DNA from 2 places in the Streptomyces sp. NPDC055254 genome. Region 2 is predicted to be linked to the other one. Evidence: riboswitches for the same ligand, from Rfam matches in the RefSeq annotation. Region 2 holds a riboswitch; the other holds the start of a gene.

Region 1 (8,709 bases), on a different contig from region 2:
ATGGAGCCGCTGCGTCCCGAGGACGTCCTGGTCGGTTCGCTGACCTTCGCCATGCCGGAAGGCCTGGAGGAGGACCAGCACGACTTCCAGGTCCAGATCGCCAAGGCCGCCCTGATGATCGTCCGCATCCAGCCGGACGACATCAAGGACAAGCAGGAGCTGGAGTGGTCCCACGACGGCATCGTCGCCTACTCCAAGATCTGCACCCACGTCGGCTGCCCGATCAGCCTGTACGAGCAGCAGACGCACCACGTGCTCTGCCCGTGCCACCAGTCCACCTTCGACCTCTCCGACGGCGCCCGTGTCATCTTCGGCCCGGCTGGTCACGCCCTTCCGCAGCTGCGGATCGGTGTGAATGACGAAGGCTTCCTCGAAGCGCTCGGCGACTTCGAAGAGCCCGTCGGTCCTGCATTCTGGGAGCGCGGATGAGCACTGCCACCACCACCAAGACGGCGCGCAAAGCGCCGGCCGGCGAGCGCGTAGCGGACTGGGCGGACGGCCGCCTGGGCATCTACAGCCTGGCCAAGGCCAACATGCGCAAGATCTTCCCGGACCACTGGTCCTTCATGCTGGGTGAGATCTGCCTCTACAGCTTCATCATCATCATCCTCACGGGTGTGTACCTGACGCTGTTCTTCCACCCGAGCATGAACGAGGTCGTCTACCACGGCTCGTACGTGCCCATGCAGGGCGTCATGATGTCCGAGGCCTTCGCCTCGACCCTGGACATCAGCTTCGACGTCCGCGGTGGTCTGCTCATCCGGCAGATCCACCACTGGGCGGCGCTGATCTTCGTCGCGGCGATGATCGTGCACATGATGCGCGTGTTCTTCACCGGCGCGTTCCGCAAGCCGCGCGAGGTCAACTGGATCTTCGGCTTCCTGCTGCTGGTCCTCGGCATGTTCACCGGTTTCACCGGTTACTCGCTGCCGGACGACCTGCTCTCGGGCACCGGTGTCCGCTTCATGCAGGGCGCGATCCTGTCCGTGCCGGTCGTCGGCACGTACCTGTCGTTCTTCCTGTTCGGCGGGGAGTTCCCGGGCGGCGACTTCGTCGCGCGGTTCTACTCCATCCACATCCTGCTGCTGCCCGGCATCATGATGGGCCTGCTCGTGGCCCACCTGATCCTGGTCTTCTACCACAAGCACACCCAGTTCCCCGGGCCGGGCAAGACGAACAACAACGTCGTCGGCATGCCGCTGCTGCCGGTCTACATGGCCAAGGCCGGAGGCTTCTTCTTCCTGGTCTTCGGTGTCATCTCGGCCATCTCCGCGATCGCCTCGATCAACCCGATCTGGGCGCTCGGCCCGTACCGTCCGGACCACGTGTCCACCGGTGCGCAGCCCGACTGGTACATGGGTATGCCCGAGGGCCTGATCCGTGCCATGCCCGGCTGGGAGATCAACCTGTGGGGCCACACGCTCGTCCTGGGCGTGTTCATCCCGCTGCTGCTCTTCCCGCTGGTGCTGGGCGCGATCGCCGTCTGGCCCTTCATCGAGTCCTGGGTCACCGGGGACAAGCGCGAGCACCACATCCTGGACCGCCCGCGCAACGTCCCGACCCGTACGGCCTTCGGTGTCGCCTGGATCGCGGAGTACATCGTGCTCCTGATCGGCGGTGGAAACGACATGTTCGCGCAGTACTTCCACCTGTCGATCAACTCGATCACCTGGTTCGTCCGCATCGGCTTCTTCGCCGTACCGGTCCTCGCCTTCATCGTCACCAAGCGGATCTGCCTCGGCCTCCAGCGCCGGGACCGGGACAAGGTGCTGCACGGTCGCGAGACCGGCATCATCAAGCGCCTGCCGCACGGTGAGTTCGTCGAGATCCACGAGCCGCTCCCGCAGGGCCAGCTGCACACGCTGACCCAGCACGAGCAGTACCGGCCGATCGAGGCCGGTCCGACGGTCGACGAGAACGGCGTCGAGCGCAAGGTGAAGCTCACGGAGAAGCTGCGGGCGAAGCTCAGCAAGGGCTTCTACGCCGAGGACAACCAGATTCCGAAGCCCTCGGTGGAGGAGTACAAGGAGATCCAGAGCGGCCACGGCCACCACTGATCCCGTTTGAGGGACTGATTTCGGTCAGTCCTGGCGTCGCCACGGCAAGAGCCCCGTCCAGGGTCTGGACGGGGCTCTTTGCCGTCCCTCGGGGCTGGATAGGCTGGAGCCCTTCCCATTCGACGTGGGCGCGGACACGGGGGCGGCCCACAAGCAGCAGGAGCGGACCATGAACGTTGTGACCCCGGCAGGCGGCGACAGCGTGGCGGCCCGCGGCTGGCCGGGCCTTCTCGACGCGCTGCTGGCCGGCCGGGACCTGCGTGCCGAGGACACCGCCTGGGCCATGGACAAGATCATGCGTGGGGAGGCCACCGACGCCCAGATCGCCGGTTTCGTGGTCGCCCTGCGGGCCAAGGGCGAGACCGTCGCGGAGATCAACGGTCTCGTCGAGACCATGTACGACCACGCCAACCTGATCGAGGTGCCGGGCCGGACGGTGGACATCGTCGGCACCGGCGGCGACGGGGCCAAAACGGTCAACATCTCGACGATGTCGGCGATCGTGGTGGCCGGTACGGGCGCCAAGGTGGTCAAGCACGGCAACCGGGCCGCGTCCTCCGCGAGCGGGGCCTCGGACGTCCTGGAGAAGCTCGGCGTCAACCTCGACCTCACCCCGGCGCGGGTCGCCGAGGTCGCGGAGGAGGCCGGCATCACCTTCTGCTTCGCGGTGAAGTTCCACCCGGCGCTGCGCCACGTGGCCGGGGCCCGCAAGGAACTGGGCATCCGGACCACCTTCAACTTCCTGGGCCCGCTGACCAACCCGGCGCGGGTACGGGCCCAGGCGACCGGTGTCGCCGACGCCAGGGTGGCCCCCATCGTGGCCGGCGTGCTCGCGGAGCGGGGCTCGTCCGCGCTGGTCTTCCGCGGCGACGACGGTCTCGACGAGCTCACCACGACCGCCACCTCGCGCGTCTGGCGGGTCCGCGACGGCAGGGTCGTGGAGCAGTCCTTCGACCCCCGTGACGTGGGCGTCGACCTCGTCGACGTGGCGGAGCTGCGGGGCGCGGACGCCTCGTACAACGCGGACGTGGCCCGGCGCCTGCTGGCCGGCGAGACCGGTCCCGTGCGCGACGCGGTGCTGCTGAACTCGGCGGCGGCCCTGGTGGCCCTGGACCCGGGCGAGGGCACGCTGGAGGAGCAGATCGCGGCGGGCATCACCCGGGCGGCGGAGGCCATCGACTCGGGCGCGGCCCGCGCGGCGCTGGAGCGGTGGGTGGCGGCCAGCAACGCCTGATGTTCGTACGACGGTTTTGAGTCAAGGCCCCGGTCCGCCATTCGGACCGGGGCCTTGCGTCGGCGGGATCATGTGGCAGGATGCTGACCAGGTCACGAGTGACAGCGTTTAGGCCCCGGCTCGCTGTCCGGCAACCCTCCTTCCGTGGCGGGGTGCCCCGGGTGATGACCAGGCCGTAGGCAGCGAGGTCTACGGCAAGCGCGGATCCCTCGACACCAGGGGTCCTGGTCTCCCGAGGAGCTTTTTCCGTGAGCAAGCGAATGCGATAGGGCGACTCCGCCCCTTCTTCAACCCCCGGACCAGGGCCGCTTCCGTGTGCCCCGTTCAGTTCCGGGGCACTCCCCGTACCCCGGACGGCCCCAGAGCCGTACCCGCGTGCGGGCGCACCGAAGCCATTCACCCCTGCCTGCCGGGAGATTCCGCCATGTCCGCATTCCTGAACGCCGCCCCGAACGCCGACACCGCCGCCGCTGTCACCGCCCGCGTCACCGCCCCCGTCGAGTGCGCGAGCAACGCCGCCGAGGGCCCCGCCTGTGCCGAACCGCTGGCGGTCCTCGGCCGGGACGTCACCGTCCCGCTCGTCACCGGCGGCGAGGTCACCTACGCCGCCCTGGACTACGCGGCCAGCGCCCCCGCCCTGCAGCGGGTCTGGGACGACGTGGCCGCGTACGCCCCCTACTACGGCAGCGTGCACCGCGGCGCCGGCTACCTCTCCCAGCTTTCCACCGACCTCTTCGAGCAGAGCCGCGTCACGGTCGCCGAGTTCCTCGACTGCCGCCCCACGGACCAGGTGGTCTTCACCCGCTCCACCACCGACTCGCTCAACCTGCTCGCCGCCGTGCTGCCGGCCGACTGCCAGGTCTTCGTCTTCGAGACCGAGCACCACGCCTCGCTGCTGCCCTGGTCGGACGCCCGCGTCAGCTACCTCGACGCCCCGCGCACCCCCGCCGAGGCCGTCGCCACGCTGGAGCGTGCCCTTGCCGAACGCGAGCCGTACGGTCCCGCGCTGGTGTGCGTGACCGGCGCCTCCAACGTCACCGGTGAGCTGTGGCCGGTCAAGGAGCTCGCCGCCGCCGCGCACGCCCACGGCGCGCGGATCGTGCTGGACGCCGCCCAGCTGGCCCCGCACCACCCCGTCTCCGTGCGGGAGCTGGACGTCGACTGGGTCGCCTTCTCCGGCCACAAGCTGTACGCGCCCTTCGGCTCGGGCGTCCTCGCCGGCCGCGCCGACTGGCTCCAGGAGGCCGAGCCGTACCTCGCCGGAGGCGGCGCCTCCCGCAAGGTGGCCCGGCGCGAGGACGGCGGTGTGGACGTCGAGTGGCACACCACCGCCGCGCGCCACGAGGCCGGCTCCCCGAACGTCATCGGCGTCTACTCGATCGCCTCCGCCTGCCGCGCTCTGACCGAGGCGGGCTTCGACGCCCTCGTCGCCCGGGAGCGCCACCTCGTCGCCACGGTCCGCGAGGGCCTCGCGGAGGTCCCCGAGGTGCGGGTGCTGTCCCTCTTCGGGGACGACGCCCCGCGCGTGGGCGTCATCTCCTTCGTGGTCGACGGTTGGAACAGCTCCCACTTCGCGGCGGCCCTGTCCGCCGAGTACGGGATCGGCGTCCGCGACGGCCTGTTCTGCGCCCACCCGCTGGTCCGCACCCTGCTGGGCAGCGAGCCGCAGGAGCCGGGGGAGTGCGGCGCCCCGGAGGCGGCCCCGGGCGAGCGCTCGCTGAACGCCATCCGCGTCAGCTTCGGCGCGGGCACCCCGGACGAGCACGTCGAGCGCTTCGTCCGCGCGGTGAAGGAACTCGTCGCGGACGGCGCGCAGTGGCAGTACCGCACGGAAGAGGGCCGCTGCGTCCCGGCCGTCTGACAGGCGGCGAGGCGGCGGTGCGCTCCAACCGGTCCGGACCCCGGCCCGAGGTGTCTAGGCGTCCAGGCCGATCGCGAAGGCGGCTTCCAGGTCGTGCTGGGAGTAGGTGCGGAAGGCCACGTGGGTGTCCGTCGCCTCGACGCCCGGGATCTTGCTGATGCTGCCCGGGATGATGTCCGCCAGGTTCTCGTGGCGGGCCACCCGGACCAGCGCGATCAGGTCGTACGTACCGGTGACGGAGTACACCTCGCTGACACTGTCCAGCGCGGCGATGGCCTCGGCGATCTCGGGGATGCGGTCCACGCTGGTCTTGATGAGCACGATCGCGGTGATCACGGCTGGCTGTCTCCCTCGGTGGCCGTCGCTGGTGGCCTCACTCTAGTCGCACCGCGATACCGCACCCACGCGTAGAGGAAGCCCACCGAGAAGCCCACGAGATGGGCCAGATAGGCGACCCCCGGGCCGCTGCCCGCCCGGTGCGCCGCCACCCCCTGGAGGGCGAACCAGAACAGCAGCACGATCCAGGCCGGGAACCGCAGCGGCAGGAAGAACAGGAACGGGAACAGACTCGTCACCCTCGCGCTCGGCAGGAGGAAGAGGAAGGCGCCGAGCACCGCCGAGATGGCCCCGGACGCCCCGACCAGCGTCTGCGCGGACCCGGCGTTGGCCGCCGCGTACGCCGTCATGGCCACGTAGCCGGCGCAGACGTAGAAGCCGAGGAACGCCGGACGGCCCATCCGCTGCTCGGCCATCGCGCCGAAGACGTACAGAAAGAGGATGTTCCCCAGCAGGTGCAGCCAGCTGCCGTGCACGAACAGCGCGGTCAGCGGGGTCAGCCAGGCTCGCGGGCCGCCCGTGAACAGCTCGTCCGGGACGACGCCCCAGCGCCGGAAGTACGCGGTCCCGGCGGTCAGCAGCTCGTCGCCCGTCCCGTAGCCCGGGTTCAGCCCCGAGGCCGGACCCAGTACGAACACCACGCCGCAGCCCGCGATCAGCGCATGGGTGACCACCGGCCCCCGGGCGGCCTCGCGCACGGCCCGCCACCTTACGATCATGCGACCGAGCATGACGCAAGCGGACCCACCTGAAGCGGTGGCAGGCCGTAGGGTTACGAGCTGCGGTCGCGGAGTGACGCGGGCGGCCGCAGGGACGGCTTTAATTGAAAGAGCTACGAAGGAGAGAGCGGCCTGATGACGGTTCCCCTGCCGACCGACACCACCCGGTGGCGTTGCACCCTGTGCGGCAACCTCACGCGCTTCGACGTCACCCGTTCGTCGAAGGTCGTGGAGTACGTCCACCTGGACCTCGCCGGGGAGCCCAAGGTCGAGGAGCGCGAGGTGGTCAATGAGACCATCGAGTCGGTCCGCTGCCGCTGGTGCAACGCGGTGGACCAGATCGAGCTGGTGGACAGGCCGGGCACGGACTCCTGACGGAGCCGTACCCGCAGGTAGATCACGGTAGGGGTGACGGATTGTGGAGCCAGCAAGCGGTGCTGAGCCGGCCGACGCGGCCGGCGACGCCGCCGAGGTGCTCGACCGCCCGCTGCCGGAGGGAGTGCGGCGCCGGGTCGTCTCGCTGGTCTCGGACGCCTTCGGCGGACTGACGGTCGCGGACCTGCCGGCGCAGCTGCGCCAGTACGCCCGGTTCACCCCGACCCGGCGCGCCAAGTTCGCCGGGAACGCCATGGCCGCCGCGGTCGAGACCGACGCCGTCTTCCGGGGGAGGGTCGCCGAGAAGCTCCGCGAGGCGCAGGCGGACCTGGCCGGGGCGCTGGAGTCCGGCGCGCCGCCCGCCGCCGCCGATCCGCTGGACGTGGCGGCCGCCGCGTACGTCCTGCGGCCGGTCGGCTGGGTCAAGCTGGTGGCGGCCGCGGGCGAGGAGGCGCAGCGCGCCGACGCCGAGCGGGTCGGCGAGGAGACCCGGCGCGAGCTGGACCGGCTCCGCGAGGAGCTGGCGCACGTACGCGACCTCCAGCGGACCGGCGGCGAGCAGGTCCGGAACGAACTGGACGCGGCCCGCAAGGAAGCGGAATCGCTGCACCGCAAGCTGCGCAGCGCCCTGAGCGACGTCAAGCGCGGCGAGGCCGCCCTGCGCAAGCTGAACGCCGAGGTAGACGGCATCCGCAGCGAGGCCGCCACCCGCGTGGCCGCCGCCGAGAGCGAGAACCGGCGGCTCAAGTCCCGGCTGGCGGAGGTGGAGACGGCACTGGAGACCTCGCGCCGGGCCACCCGCGAGGGGCGCAGCATCGAGGACATGCGGCTGCGGCTGCTGCTGGACACCGTGCTGGACGCGGCGGCCGGGCTGCGCCGCGAACTGGCGCTGCCGCCGGTCTCCACCCGTCCCGCGGACACCGTGGAGGCCGTGGAGCCGGGGCGGATGACACCGAAGGACATCGCGGCGCGCGCCCTGTCGGACACCGATCCGGCCCTGCTGGACCAGTTGTTGGCGCTGCCTCAGGCGCATCTGGTGGTCGACGGCTACAACGTGACGAAGACCGGCTATCCGACGATGCCGCTGGAGAAGCAGCGGCTGCGGCTGCTGGGCGGCCTGTCGATGCTGGCCGCGCAGACGGGCGCGGAGATGACCTGCGTCTTCGACGGGGCGGAACTGGCAGCCCCGGTGCTGCTGGCGCCGCCGCGCGGGGTGCGCGTGCTGTTCTCGAAGGCCGGGGTGACGGCGGACGAGCTGATCCGCCAGCTGGTGCGCGCCGAGCCGCAGGGCCGCCCGGTGGTCGTGGTCTCCACGGACCGGGAGGTCGCCGACGGCGTGGCCAAGGCCGGGGCGCGACCGGTCGCGTCCGCCTTGCTCCTTAAGCGGCTTTCGCGCGTTTCGTAACTCCTGGCCGCAATGCCGGAATTGACGGAGCTCGGAGTCAACGCACGGTCAAGTGTCCTGCACGCAGCGTGTGTCACGGGTAAAGAAGCTGGTCGGGGACAAAGTTTTTGCTCGACAGGATTTGAACTGATCACAGCGAGGTCACTAAGGTCTGCTCAAACCTTCGTGCGGTAGATCACTCATTCGGGGTGGCAGCGAAGGTGCTGCCGAGTTGCGTTCCTCGGCGGCTCCAGGAAGAAGGAGCTCGCCTTCGTGGCGTCCCACCGTCGACCCAAGCAGCCGAACCGTGCGCGCCTGACCGTCCTGACCGCGACCGCGGCGGCGGCCGTCGCCCTCTCCGCCCAGGGAGCCAGTGCCGCGCCGGCCAAGCCCGGCAAGGACGAGGTCAAGGCTCAGGTCGACGCGCTCTACGAAGAGGCGGAGCAGGCCACCGAGAAGTACAACGGGGCCGAGGAGCGCCAGGAGAAGCTCGAAAAGGAGATCGGGCAGCTCCAGGACCAGGTGGCGCGCGGCCAGGGCGACCTCAACGAGCTGCGCAGCACGCTCGGTTCGATGGCCAGTGCCCAGTACCGCAACGGCGGCATCGACCAGTCCCTCGCGCTGTTCCTCTCCGAGGACCCCGACAGCTACCTCGAAAAGGCCTCCTCGCTGGAGCACTTGAGCGGCAAGCAGGTCGAGGCGGTCCAGAAGATCCAGGCCAAGCAGCGCAGCCTCGCGCAGCA
Region 2 (8,709 bases):
CGGGTGCGCGGCGTCCGTCGGGTTCGGTCGGCGGGGTGGGTGTCGGTGGGCGGCGTTAATCTGGCCTTATGACGGACGAAGGGCGGCTGACGGCCACGGAGGCCGCGGTGCTCGCGTACGAGGGCCGTACCTGGCCCGGGCCAGGGGCCAAGGAGCGGGCCATACGGGAGGGGCTCGGGATGACCCCGGTCCGCTACTACCAGCTGCTCAACGCGCTCATGGACGATCCCCGCGCGCTCGCCCACGCACCGGGCACGGTCAACCGCCTCCGGCGCATCCGCGATGCCCAGCGGGCCCGCCGTTAATCGTCGCGCGCCCGTGGTCCGCGCCATAGCCGACACGGGGCCGGGCCGTTAGGGTCGTCGGTATGGGGAGCCGTCCGCACGACCTGCCGATGCCCGTCACCGCAGCCGGACGCGAGGGCCTGGAAGCACTGCTCCGCGCCCCGCGCCGGTCCGTGGTCGCACTCGACTTCGACGGCACACTCGCCGACATCGTCCCGGACCCGGACCAGGCCCGGGCCCACCCCGGAGCCGTGCCCGCGCTGTCGGCGCTGGCCCCCGAGGTGGCCTCGGTGGCCGTGATCACCGGCCGGCCGGCCGGGGTCGCCGTCCGCTACGGCGGCTTCGCCGGCGTCCCGGGACTCGAACACCTGGTCGTCCTCGGTCACTACGGTGCCGAACGCTGGGACGCCGTCACCGGCATCGTCCACGCCCCCGCCGAGCACCCCGGGGTGGCGGCGGTCCGGGCGGAGCTGCCGGGGTTCCTCGACGCGATCGGGGCCTGGCGGGGCACGTGGATCGAGGAGAAGGGCCGCGCCCTGGCCGTGCACACCCGGCGGGCCGAGGACCCCGAGGCGGCCTTCGCGGCGCTGCGGGAGCCCCTCGCGGAGCTGGCCGCGCGGCACGGGCTGATGGTCGAACCGGGCCGGGCCGTGCTGGAGCTGAGGCCGCCGGGCGTGGACAAGGGCGTCGCGCTGACGGAGTTCCTGGCGGAGACGGGCGCGGAGGCCGTGCTGTACGCGGGGGACGACCTGGGGGACCTGGCGGCGTTCGCGGCGGTCGAGAAGCGGCGGACGGACGGGTTGCCGGGCGTGCTGGTGTGCAGTGGCTCGGCGGAGGTCCCGGAGCTCGCCTCCCGCGCGGACCTGGTCCTCCCCGGCCCGGCCGAGGTCGTCGCCTTCCTGTCCACGCTGGCGGCGGCCGTCCGCGGCTGACCCTGCCGTGCGGTTCGGCCGCCGGCCGGGCCCGGTGCCGGCTGCGGCTGCCGCGGTGCGAGAACCGCGGCACCGGCGGGCGGAACATGCCCCGGGCGGGGGCCGAGGCCAATCCCCCCGGGCTCCGCCCCGGACCCCGCGCCTCAAGCGCCGGCGAGGCTGGATTCGCTCGGCCTCGGGCCTCGCGCCTCAATCGCCGGCGGGGCTGGTTCGGCCGGGCCGGTTCTCTGCGCGGCTCAAGGATCGGGGCTCCGCCCCGGACCCCGCGCCTCAATCGCCGGCGGGGCTGGATTCGCTCCGCCCCGTACCCCGCGCCTCAAACGCCGGCGAGGCTGGATTCGCTCCGCTTCGGATTTCGCGCTCCAAGCGCCGGCGAGGGTGGATGGGGCTGGTGTCCTCTGCCTGGCGAGGGCTGGATTGCCCGGAGGGCAATTCCAGCCCCGCCGGCGTTTGAGGCGCGGGCGCGGAGCGCCGTGGGGTTGGGGGCGGGGCCCCGGGAGGGGAGCCGTGGGGTTGGAGGCGGGGCCTCGGGAGGGGAGGCGTGGGGGGTCGGGGCGGAGCGCCGTAGGGGGGCGGTCAGGGCTTCGCGGGGGGGAGGGCCGACAGTTGGGACGTGAACCAGCGGGCCGGCGGGAGCGCCGTCGCGGCGGCCGCGAGGCGCTTCGTGCGCTCCGCCCGCTCCCCCTCCGGCATCGCCAGCGCCGCGTGCAACGCCTCGGCCGTCTCCGTCACGTCGTACGGGCTCACCGTCAGCGCGTCCTCGCGGAGCTCCTCGTACGCCCCCGCCCCCGTCGACAGCACCAGCACGCACCCCTCCTCCGACACCACCGGGATCTCCTTCGCCACCAGGTTCATGCCGTCCCGCACCGGGTTCACCAGCGCCACGTCCGCCATCCGGTACGCCGCCAGCGACCGCGCGAAGTCGTCCTTGACCGACACCAGCACCGGCTGCCAGTCCTCCGTGCCGAACTCCGCGTTGATCTCCGCCGCCAGCGTGGCCACCGCGTCCGTGTAGTCCCGGTAGACCTTCAAGTCCTGCCGCGAGGGGTACGCCGACGCCAGGTGCACGACCCGGCCCCGCCACTCGGGGTGCGTCGTCAGCAGTTCCCGGTACGCCAGCAGCCCGCGCAGGATGTTCTTGGACAGCTCCGTCCGGTCCACCCGGACGATGGTCTTTCGGCCCGCGACCTCCGCCCGAAGCTCCGCCAGCTTCTCGTCCACCTCCGGACGGTGCGCCAGCGCGCGCAGCTCCTCCGCGTCGACGCCGAGCGGGTACGCCTCCACGGCCGTCTCCCGCACCGGCCCCAGCCCGCTGCCGTCCGCGCGCATCCTGCGGTGCGTCACCGAGGTCGGGTTGCCGCCGTGGGCGAAGCTGCCCGTCGCGACGCCGGTAGGGGAGTCCGTGCTCGCGCCCGTGATGAAGTTGACGCCCCACCGCTCGGTGTGGAAGCCGAGCCGGTCCGCCCCGAGCATGCCCCACAGCAGTTGCTCCCGGATGTCGTCCGGCAGCATGCCCATGAACTCCGGGGACGCCCACGGAGTGTGCGTGAAGTGCCCGATCCGCAGGTCCGGCCGCAGTGCGCGCAGCTCGCCCGGGGCCAGCGCCAGGTGGTAGTCCTGCACGAGGACGGCCGCGCCCGGCGCCGCCTCCTCGGCGAGGGCCTCGGCGAAGGCCCGGTTGTACGCCACGTACGAGTCCCAGCGGCGCCGGAACTCCGCGTCGAAGACCGGCTCGCGCGGGACGTCGTACAGGTGGTGGTGGGTGAACCAGAGCACCGAGTTCGCGATGCCGTTGTAGGCGTCGTCGTACACCGTGGGATCGATGTCCAGCATCCGGACACCCGGCTCCGCGACGCCCCGCCGAACCGCCTCCCGGTCCGCCTCCGACAGGGCCGCGCAGATCCACAGGGCGCCTGGTTGCTCCGCGAGCGCGGCGGAGAGCCCCGAGACGAGCCCGCCCCCGCCGCGCCGGGCGGTGAGCGTGCCGTCGGGGGCGAGGGCGTAGGAGAGCGGGCCGCGGTTGGCTGCGACGAGTACCTGAGAAGCCATGCCGCCAACCTAGCCCCGACCGCCCTCGCTCAAACGTGTGGACGGAGCCGGCCGGGGGCCCGGACCGGCTCGCGCCGGGCGCCGAGGGAGCCGGTTCAGGCCACGCGGCGCACGGCGTACTCCGGGATCTCCCGCATCGGCGGCCGCTCCTCTGTGTCCACCGCGTACGTCCGCGCAACGAACCCGTCCGGTCCCCGCTCGAACTGCGTCAGCTCCGGCCGTACGAGGTGCCCGCGCGAGAGCCGCAACTGCGCCGTGCGGTAGATCGCGGCGGCCATCCGGCCCAGCGCCTGCCCGTCCTGATGGCGGTGGACCCGTACGCCCACGTCCACCTGGGCCAGCGCGTCCAGCCCGACCGTGTGCAGCGCGTCCACCAGCAGGCCGAGCTCGACCCCGTACCCGACGGGGAACGGCAGCCGCTCCAGCAGCGAGCGCCGCACCGCGTACTCGCCGCCCAGCGGCTGCACGAAGCCGGCCAGCCGCGGCCAGTGCAGGTTCAGCAGCGGGCGGGCCACCAGCTCGGTCACCCGGCCGCCCTGGCCCGGGGCGTCGCCCAGCGGGCGGTCGTACATCGCCTTGACGAACTGCACACCGGGGTCGGTCAGCAGCGGTCCCACGATCCCGGAGACGAACGAGGCCGAGAAGTCCCGCAGATCGGCGTCGACGAAGCAGACCACGTCCCCGGTGGTGGCCAGCAGCGAGCGCCACAGCACCTCGCCCTTGCCGGGCAGTGGGGGGATCCTCGGGAGGAGCGCGTCGCGGTGCACGACCCGGGCGCCGGCCTTCGCCGCGACCTCCGCCGTGCGGTCCTCGGAGCCCGAGTCGATCACGACCAGCTCGTCCACCAGCGGCACCGGCAGGCCCTCGATCAGATCGCGCCGGATGACCTCGACGATGGCGCCGACCGTCGCCTCCTCGTCGAGCGCGGGCAGCACCACGCTGACCGTCGTGCCGGCCGCCCGTTTCCGGTCGAGCAGCTGGTCGAGCGGTCGGTCGGCGGCGGACCAGGAGCGGTCGGCCAGCCAGCGCTCCACCTCTTCCAGCACTCTCAGCACTCCCTGCGTCGATCCCTTTGGGGTGAAATATGATCCATCTCGCGGTTCGGACGGCTGTCTCAACCACCCGGACCTTCGGTTACAGTCTTGAACAACGCGAAGCACCGCCGCATGTCGGGGGTCCTCGCGCACAAACGCCCGGGAGCGCCACAGAGCGCGCAGCCCGGTGCCATACCGCTCATCCAGAGGGGCAGAGGGACACGGCCCGTTGAAGCCCCGGCAACCCTCCAGTCGGTTCTCGCGATTGCGTCACGCACGCCAGCGAGGTCCCCGGCTAGGGAAGGTGCCAATTCCGTCTCATGGCGAAGTGCGCCATGGGGAAGATGAGGAGAAAGGGCCTCGCCATCATGGCTGCACAGACTGTCGCCACCTCTGCCGACCTGGTTTCTGTCGACCTCGGACCCGCCACCGGCCTTTCCTGTCGCGAATGCGGTACCCGTTTCGCGCTCGGTCCCGTCTTCGCGTGCGCCGAGTGCTTCGGACCGCTGGAAGTCGCCTACGAGTTCCCGACCGGTACTGGTTCACCCGAAGACGCCGAGGCGCTGCGCGCGGCGATCGAGGCCGGACCCAACAACATCTGGCGTTACGCGCCGCTGCTGCCCGTCCCCGCGGACGTGGCCTCCAAGCCGAGCCTGAACCCCGGCTTCACCAAGCTGGTGGACGCGGCCAACCTGGCCAAGGAGCTCGGCGTCACCGGCAAGCTCTACGTCAAGGACGACTCCGGCAACCCGACGCACTCCTTCAAGGACCGCGTCGTGGCCATCGCCGTCGAGGCCGCCCGCGCCTTCGGCTTCACCACCCTGTCCTGCTCCTCCACGGGCAACCTGGCCGGCGCCGTCGGCGCGGCCGCCGCCCGCGCCGGCTTCCGGTCCTGCGTGTTCATCCCGCACGACCTGGAGCAGGGCAAGGTCGTCATGGCCGGTGTGTACGGCGGCGACCTGGTCGGTATCGAGGGCAACTACGACGACGTCAACCGCTTCTGCTCCGAGCTCATCGGCGACCCGCTGGGCGAGGGCTGGGGCTTCGTCAACGTCAACCTGCGCCCCTACTACGGCGAGGGCTCCAAGACCCTGGCGTACGAGATCTGCGAGCAGCTCGGCTGGCAGCTGCCCGACCAGATCGTCATCCCGATCGCGTCCGGCTCGCAGCTGACGAAGATCGACAAGGGTCTGCAGGAGCTGATCAAGCTCGGCCTCGTCGAGGACAAGCCGTACAAGATCTTCGGTGCCCAGGCCGAGGGCTGCTCCCCGGTATCGACCGCCTTCAAGGCCGGTCACGACGTGGTCCGCCCGCAGAAGCCGAACACCATCGCCAAGTCGCTGGCCATCGGCAACCCGGCGGACGGCCCGTACGTGCTGGACATCGCGCGCCGGACCGGTGGCTTCGTCGAGGACGTCAACGACGAGCAGGTCGTCGAGGCCATCAAGATCCTCGCCCAGACCGAGGGCATCTTCGCCGAGACCGCGGGTGGCGTGACCGTCGGCGTGACGAAGAAGCTCATCGAGAACGGGCAGCTCGACCCGACGCTGACGACGGTCGTCCTGAACACCGGCGACGGCCTCAAGACCCTGGAGGCGGTGGCCGCCGACAGCGGGCAGAGCGCCACCATCCGCCCGAGCCTGGACGCCTTCCGCGCCGCCGGCCTGGCCTGACGACCACTCCCGCACACCGGAAAGGCAGTAGCACCATGAGCGTCAACGTCCGCATCCCCACCATCCTGCGCACCTACACCGGCGGCCGGGCCGAGGTCCCCGCCGAGGGCGCCACGCTGGCGGAGGTCATCCAGTCCCTGGAGCAGAGCCACCCGGGCATCGCCGCGCGCGTCCTGGACGACCAGGGCAAGCTGCGCCGCTTCGTGAACGTCTACGTCAACGACGACGACGTGCGCTTCGAGGGCGGGCTGGAGGCGAAGACGCCGGACGGCGCCGGCGTCTCGATCATCCCCGCCGTCGCGGGCGGCTGACCGGTCCCGTCCGGACGGGACCGGACGGGTCCGGCCCCTGAGGCCGGTGTCCCGGACGCCACGCGAATCCTTTATTACCCCCTCCGTCAACAAGTGGAGGGGGTAATTCTGTTTGGTTGGGCGCGGTAGAGTTGGGGAAGTCCCCTCCGCTGGACTTGCCCGCCGCATATGTACGGGTCGCGTGAGGGTCGACATCGGGTCAATGTGCGAGTGCGGTATGGGGCTTTGGCGAGATATGTCGAGCCCGAGTTGCCCAGGAAGATGCCAAATTTTCACTCTATTTCAATGTATCCGGGTGTCCTGAATTCTCGTCGGATTGACCTGTTGCAGACAGCACCCGCGCAGATACATTCAGCCTCGGTCGACGCGTTCCGACGCAAGTTCTGACCCGGGATCGCGAAGTGCGTTCCTGCGCAAGGGCCAGTAATAGGGGAGTTAGGCATGGCTCAGGGCACCGTCAAGTGGTTCAACGCGGAGAAGGGCTACGGCTTCATCGCGGTCGACGGTGGTGCGGATGTGTTCGTCCACTACAGCGCCATCCAGATGGACGGGTACCGCACCCTTGAAGAGGGTCAGCGGGTCGAGTTCGAGATCTCGCAGGGCCAGAAGGGTCCGCAGGCGGACATGGTCAAGCTCGCACTCGGCTAGTCCTGGCGCGATCGACCGCCCACGCGTGCACGACGAGGGGCCCACATCCCGGACACGGGATGTGGGCCCCTCGCGCGTCGCGGCCCGTGCGGGGGGCCGTGTGCGGCCCGTTCTGGGCCCGTGCGGGGGCCGACGTTCACCCGGCCATTGCCCGAAGCCGCTTGCACTCGGAGGGGTCGAGTGCTAATCATTGGCGTTAGCACTCTCCTGTCGAGAGTGCTACCAAAACGAGGACCGGGCCGGTGAGGCCCGCAGGGTCCGGCGGGAAGGAACCGCCGGGCACTCAGGCCGTCCGTCGCGGGCGCGGGCGCGGTCCGGAGCAATCCACCCCTGTCCGGGAGGACCACTTCAGATGGCCAAGATCATTGCGTTCGACGAGGAGGCCCGGCGCGGTCTCGAGCGTGGGATGAACCAGCTCGCCGACGCCGTCAAGGTCACCCTTGGCCCCAAGGGTCGCAACGTCGTCCTTGAGAAGAAGTGGGGCGCCCCCACGATCACCAACGATGGTGTCTCCATCGCCAAGGAGATCGAGCTCGAGGACCCGTACGAGAAGATCGGCGCCGAGCTGGTCAAGGAAGTCGCCAAGAAGACGGACGACGTCGCCGGCGACGGTACGACCACCGCCACGGTGCTGGCTCAGGCGCTCGTCCGCGAGGGCCTGCGCAACGTAGCCGCCGGCGCCAACCCGATGGCCCTCAAGCGTGGTATCGAGAAGGCCGTCGAGGCCGTCTCCGCCGCCCTGCTCGCCCAGGCCAAGGATGTCGAGACCAAGGAGCAGATCGCTTCCACGGCCTCCATCTCCGCCGCCGACACCCAGATCGGCGAGCTCATCGCCGAGGCCATGGACAAGGTCGGCAAGGAAGGCGTCATCACCGTCGAGGAGTCGCAGACCTTCGGTCTGGAGCTTGAGCTCACCGAGGGCATGCGCTTCGACAAGGGCTACATCTCGGCGTACTTCGCCACCGACATGGAGCGCATGGAGTCGTCCCTCGACGACCCGTACATCCTGATCGTCAACTCCAAGATCGGCTCGGTCAAGGACCTGCTGCCGCTCCTGGAGAAGGTCATGCAGTCCGGCAAGCCGCTGCTGATCATCGCCGAGGACGTCGAGGGCGAGGCCCTGTCGACCCTGGTCGTCAACAAGATCCGCGGCACCTTCAAGTCCGTCGCCGTCAAGGCCCCGGGCTTCGGTGACCGCCGCAAGGCCATGCTCGGCGACATCGCCATCCTCACCGGTGGCACCGTCATCTCCGAGGAGGTCGGCCTCAAGCTGGAGAACGCCGGTCTCGACCTCCTGGGCCGCGCCCGCAAGGTCGTCATCACCAAGGACGAGACCACCATCGTCGACGGTGCCGGTGACAGCGACCAGGTCGCCGGTCGCGTGAACCAGATCCGCGCCGAGATCGAGAACTCCGACTCGGACTACGACCGCGAGAAGCTCCAGGAGCGCCTCGCGAAGCTGGCCGGCGGCGTGGCCGTCATCAAGGCCGGCGCCGCGACCGAGGTGGAGCTCAAGGAGCGCAAGCACCGCATCGAGGACGCCGTTCGCAACGCGAAGGCGGCCGTCGAGGAGGGCATCGTCGCCGGTGGTGGCGTGGCCCTGCTGCAGGCCTCCGCGGTCTTCGAGAAGCTGGAGCTCACGGGCGACGAGGCGACCGGCGCCAACGCCGTGCGCCTGGCCCTGGAGGCCCCGCTCAAGCAGATCGCCGTCAACGGTGGCCTTGAGGGTGGCGTCGTCGTCGAGAAGGTGCGCAACCTGCCGATCGGTCACGGCCTGA

What was found. Region 2 has a riboswitch for S-adenosylmethionine ahead of thrC (threonine synthase). Riboswitches for the same ligand answer to the same signal wherever they lie in the genome.
Region 1: linked by a shared signal. The riboswitch ahead of ACWFQ8_RS11130 (aminotransferase class V-fold PLP-dependent enzyme) and the one ahead of thrC (threonine synthase) in region 2 are both predicted to bind S-adenosylmethionine.

Annotation. Positions count from the first base shown of each region.
Region 1 is NZ_JBSGQV010000008.1:51,676-60,384, forward strand. It holds gene qcrA (cytochrome bc1 complex Rieske iron-sulfur subunit) at 1-429, shown strand, start outside; gene qcrB (cytochrome bc1 complex cytochrome b subunit) at 426-2,057, shown strand; gene trpD (anthranilate phosphoribosyltransferase) at 2,227-3,291, shown strand; SAM riboswitch class IV at 3,382-3,498, shown strand; gene ACWFQ8_RS11130 (aminotransferase class V-fold PLP-dependent enzyme) at 3,716-5,152, shown strand; gene ACWFQ8_RS11135 (Lrp/AsnC ligand binding domain-containing protein) at 5,207-5,488, opposite strand; gene ACWFQ8_RS11140 (rhomboid family intramembrane serine protease) at 5,485-6,219, opposite strand; gene ACWFQ8_RS11145 (hypothetical protein) at 6,343-6,582, shown strand; gene ACWFQ8_RS11150 (NYN domain-containing protein) at 6,623-7,987, shown strand; gene ACWFQ8_RS11155 (NlpC/P60 family protein) at 8,240-8,709, shown strand, end outside.
Region 2 is NZ_JBSGQV010000012.1:129,077-137,785, reverse strand. It holds gene ACWFQ8_RS15320 (DUF3263 domain-containing protein) at 69-305, shown strand; gene otsB (trehalose-phosphatase) at 368-1,216, shown strand; gene ACWFQ8_RS15310 (alpha,alpha-trehalose-phosphate synthase (UDP-forming)) at 1,793-3,265, opposite strand; gene ACWFQ8_RS15305 (glucosyl-3-phosphoglycerate synthase) at 3,361-4,311, opposite strand; SAM riboswitch class I at 4,496-4,650, shown strand; gene thrC (threonine synthase) at 4,668-5,972, shown strand; gene ACWFQ8_RS15295 (MoaD/ThiS family protein) at 6,008-6,283, shown strand; gene ACWFQ8_RS15290 (cold-shock protein) at 6,725-6,931, shown strand; gene groL (chaperonin GroEL) at 7,284-8,709, shown strand, end outside.